DNA from 2 places in the Streptomyces sp. NPDC002032 genome. Region 1 is predicted to be linked to the other one. Evidence: riboswitches for the same ligand, from Rfam matches in the RefSeq annotation. Region 1 holds a riboswitch; the other holds the start of a gene.
The links. A riboswitch is a leader RNA that binds a small molecule or an ion and turns the genes downstream of it on or off. The one in region 1 is predicted to bind S-adenosylmethionine.
Positions count from the first base shown of each region.

Region 2: it holds a riboswitch for S-adenosylmethionine, as region 1 does, so the genes downstream of both, thrC (threonine synthase) here and ACFYYT_RS18175 (aminotransferase class V-fold PLP-dependent enzyme) in region 1, are expected to answer to the same signal.

Region 1 covers NZ_JBIASM010000007.1:60,842-63,035, reverse strand. The annotation lists gene ACFYYT_RS18175 (aminotransferase class V-fold PLP-dependent enzyme) at 1-1,118, opposite strand, end outside; SAM riboswitch class IV at 1,341-1,457, opposite strand; gene trpD (anthranilate phosphoribosyltransferase) at 1,541-2,194, opposite strand, start outside.
Region 2 covers NZ_JBIASM010000013.1:102,102-104,295, reverse strand. The annotation lists gene thrC (threonine synthase) at 1-825, opposite strand, end outside; SAM riboswitch class I at 843-1,000, opposite strand; gene ACFYYT_RS26790 (glucosyl-3-phosphoglycerate synthase) at 1,195-2,145, shown strand.

The sequences.
Region 1 (2,194 bases):
GCCGCCGCGAAGTGCGAGCTGTTCCAGCCGTCCACCACGAACGAGATGACGCCGACGCGCGGGGCATCGTCCCCGAAGAGGGACAGGACGCGGACGGCCGGGACCTCGGCCAGGCCCTCGCGGACCTTGGCGATGAGGTGGTTCTCACGGGCGACCAGGCTCTCGAACCCGGCCTCCTTCAGGGCCCGGCAGGCCGAGGCGATGGAGTAGACGCCGATGACGTTCGGGGAGCCGGCCTCGTGGCGGGCTGCGGTGGTGTGCCACTCGACGTCCACACCGCCGTCCTCGCGGCGGGCCACCTTGCGGGAGGCGCCGCCGCCCGCGAGGTAGGGCGGCGCCTGCTGGAGCCAGTCGGCGCGGCCGGCGAGCACGCCCGATCCGAAGGGGGCGTACAGCTTGTGGCCGGAGAAGGCGATCCAGTCGACGTCCAGCTCCTGGACGGACACGGGGTGGTGCGGCGCCAGCTGGGCGGCGTCCAGGACGATCCGCGCGCCGTGCGCGTGCGCGGCGGCGGCCAGCTCCTTGACCGGCCACAGCTCACCGGTGACGTTGGACGCCCCGGTGACGCACACCAGCGCCGGGCCGTAGGGGTCCCGGTCGGCCAGCGCCCGCTCCAGGGTCGCGACGGCCTGGGCCGGGGTACGGGGGGCGTTGAGGTAGGTGACCTGCGCGTCGCCCCAGGGCAGCAGCGAGGCGTGGTGCTCGGTCTCGAAGACGAAGACCTGGCAGTCGGCCGGGAGGACGGCGGCCAGCAGGTTCAGCGAGTCGGTGGTCGACCGGGTGAAGACCACCTGGTCGCCGGGGCGGCAGTCCAGGAACTCCGCGACCGTGACGCGGCTCTGCTCGAACAGGTCGGTGGACAGCTGCGAGAGGTACCCGGCGCCGCGGTGGACGCTGCCGTAGTACGGGGCGTACGCGGCCACGTCGTCCCAGACCCGCTGGAGCGCCGGGGCGCTGGCCGCGTAGTCCAGGGCGGCGTAGGTGACCTCGCCGCCGGTGACGAGCGGCACGGTGACGTCCCGGCCGAGGACCGGCAGCGGCTCGGCACAGGCGGGGCCGGCGGCGGCGTCGGCGGCAACGGCGGTGGTGGTGGCGGCGGCGTTCAGGGTTGCGGACATGGCGGTATCTCCCGGCAGGCAGGGCTGAATGGCTTCGTTGTTCGCCCGTACGCGGGTACGGCTCGGCGGCCGGCCACAGGGGTACGGGTGGAGCCTCGGAAGGACATGGGGGTACGCCTCAGCGACCCTGTTCCGAGGGGTGAAGAAGGGGCGGAGTCGCCCTATCGCATTCGCTTGCTCACGGAAAAGCTCCTCGAAGACCCAGGACCCCTGGTATCGAGGGATCCGCGCTTGCCGTAGACCTCGCTGCCTACGACCTGGTCATCACCCGGGGCACCCCGCCACGGAAGGAGGGTTGCCGGACAGCGAGCCGGGGCCAAAACGCTGTCACTCGTGACCTGAGCAGCATCCTGCCACAAGATCCCCCACGCACAAGACCCCGGTCCACCATGTGGACCGGGGTCTCGCGGGGGGGCGACCGATCAGGCGTTGCTGGCGGCCACCCAGCGCTCCAGCGCCGCCCCGGCCGAACCCGAGTCGATCGATTCGGCCGCACGGGCGATGCCCGCCGCGATCTGCTCCTCCAGGGAGCCCGTGCCCGGGTCCAGCGCCACCAGGGCCGCCGCCGAGTTCAGCAGGACGGCGTCGCGTACGGGGCCGGTCTCCCCGGCCAGCAGCCGGCGGGCGACGTCCGCGTTGTAGGAGGGGTCCTCGCCGCGCAGGTCGGCGACGTCCACGAGCGGGATCCCGACGTCGCGCGGATCGAACGGGAGCTCGGTGACCGTGCCCCCGCGGACCCACCAGACCCGGGAGGTGGCGGTCGTGGTCAGTTCGTCCATGCCGTCGTCGCCGCGGAAGACCAGCGCCGAGGAGCCGCGCTCCGCGAGCACCCCGGCGACGATGGGCGCCACCCGGGGATCGGCCACGCCCGTGGCCTGCGCGCGCACCCGCGCCGGATTGGTCAGCGGACCGAGGAAGTTGAAGGTGGTCCGGATGCCCAGTTCCTTGCGGGCCGCCGCCACGTGCCGCAGCGCGGGGTGGAACTTGACCGCGAAGCAGAAGGTGATGCCGGCCTCCTCGACCACCTCCGCCACCCGCGCCGGGGTGAGGTTGAGGTTGACGCCGAGCTTCTCCAG
Region 2 (2,194 bases), on a different contig from region 1:
CTTGATCAGCTCCTGCAGACCCTTGTCGATCTTCGTCAGCTGGGAGCCGGACGCGATCGGGATGACGATCTGGTCGGGCAGCTGCCAGCCGAGCTGCTCGCAGATCTCGTACGCCAGCGTCTTGGAGCCCTCGCCGTAGTAGGGGCGCAGGTTGACGTTGACGAAGCCCCAGCCCTCGCCCAGCGGGTCGCCGATGAGCTCGGAGCAGAAGCGGTTGACGTCGTCGTAGTTGCCCTCGATGCCGACGAGGTCGCCCCCGTAGACGGCGGCCATGACGACCTTGCCCTGCTCCAGGTCGTGCGGGATGAACACGCAGGAGCGGAAGCCGGCGCGGGCGGCCGCGGCGCCGACGGCGCCGGCCAGGTTGCCCGTGGAGGAGCAGGACAGGGTGGTGAAGCCGAAGGCGCGGGCGGCCTCGACGGCGATGGCCACGACGCGGTCCTTGAAGGAGTGCGTCGGGTTGCCGGAGTCGTCCTTGACGTAGAGCTTGCCGGTGACACCCAGCTCCTTGGCCAGGTTCCGGGCGTCCACGAGCTTGGTGAAGCCGGGGTTCAGGCTGGGCTTGGAGGCCACGTCCGCCGGGACGGGCAGCAGCGGGGCGTAGCGCCAGATGTTGTCCGGGCCGGCCTCGATGGCCGCGCGCAGGGCCTCGGGGTCGCCGAGCGGCAGGTCGTAGGCGACTTCGAGCGGACCGAAACACTCGACGCAGGCGAAAACGGGGCCGAGCTCGAAGCGGGTTCCGCACTCCCGGCAGGAAAGGCCGGTGGCGGGTCCGAGATCGACGGATCCGAGGGTGGCGGAGGTGGCGACAGTCTGTGCAGCCATGACGGCGAGGCCCTTTCTCCTCATCTTCCCCATGGCGCACTTCGCCATGAGACGGAATTGGCACCTTCCCGAGCCGGGGACCTCGCAGGAGTGCGTTCGAAACGCATCGCGAGAACCGACTGGAGGGTTGCCGGGGCTTCAACGGGCCGTGTCCCTCTGCCCCTCTGGATGAGCGGTATGGCACCGGCACACGCGCTCTGTGGCGCGCCGGTGCGTTTGTCCGCGGGACCCCCGGCATGCGGTGGTCCTTCGCGTTGTTCAAGACTGTAACCGAAGGCCCGGGTGGTTGAGACAGCCGTCCGAACGGCGAGATGGATCACATTTCGGCCCAAAACAATGAGTGGTGCCGAGGAGCAAGGAGTGCTGAGAGTGCTGGATGAGGTGGAGCGCTGGCTGGCGGACCGCTCCTGGTCCGCCGCCGACCGACCGCTCGACCAGCTGCTCGACCGGAAACGGGCGGCCGGGACGACGGTCAGCGTGGTGCTGCCCGCGCTCGACGAGGAGGCCACGGTCGGGCGGATCGTGGAGGTGATCCGGCGCGATCTCATCGACGGCCTCGCGACCCCCCTGGTGGACGAGCTGGTCGTGGTCGACTCCGGGTCCCGCGACCGTACGGCGGAGGTGGCCGCGAAGGCCGGCGCCCGGGTCGTGCACCGGGACGCGATCCTGCCGCGGATCCCGGCGCTGCCCGGCAAGGGCGAGGTGCTGTGGCGCTCGCTGCTCGCGACGACGGGCGACGTCGTCTGCTTCGTCGACGCCGACCTGCGGGACTTCTCCGCCTCCTTCGTCTCCGGGATCGTCGGCCCGCTGCTGACCGATCCGCAGGTGCAGTTCGTCAAGGCCATGTACGACCGCCCGCTGGGCGACGCCCCCGGCCAGGGCGGCCGGGTCACCGAGCTGGTGGCCCGCCCGCTGCTGAACCTGAACTGGCCGCGGCTGGCCGGATTCGTGCAGCCGCTGGGCGGCGAGTACGCCGTACGGCGCTCGCTGCTGGAGCGGCTGCCCTTCCCCGTCGGCTACGGCGTCGAGCTGGGCCTGCTGGTGGACGCGCTGCACACGGTCGGGCTCGACGCGCTGGCCCAGGTCGACGTCGGGGTCCGGCTGCACCGGCACCAGGACGGGCAGGCGCTGGGCCGGATGGCCGCCGCGATCTACCGCACGGCCCAGCTGCGGCTCTCGCGCGCGCACCTCGTACGGCCCGAGCTGACGCAGTTCGAGCGGGGGCCGGACGGGTTCGTCCCGCGCACCTACCCGGTGGACACCGAGGAGCGGCCGCCGATGGCCGGAATCGCCGAGTACGCGCGGAGCCGGGTGGCCTGAGCGGCCGGGGATGTGGCGTACGGCTCGGTTTGAGCCGGGGCGGGCCGGG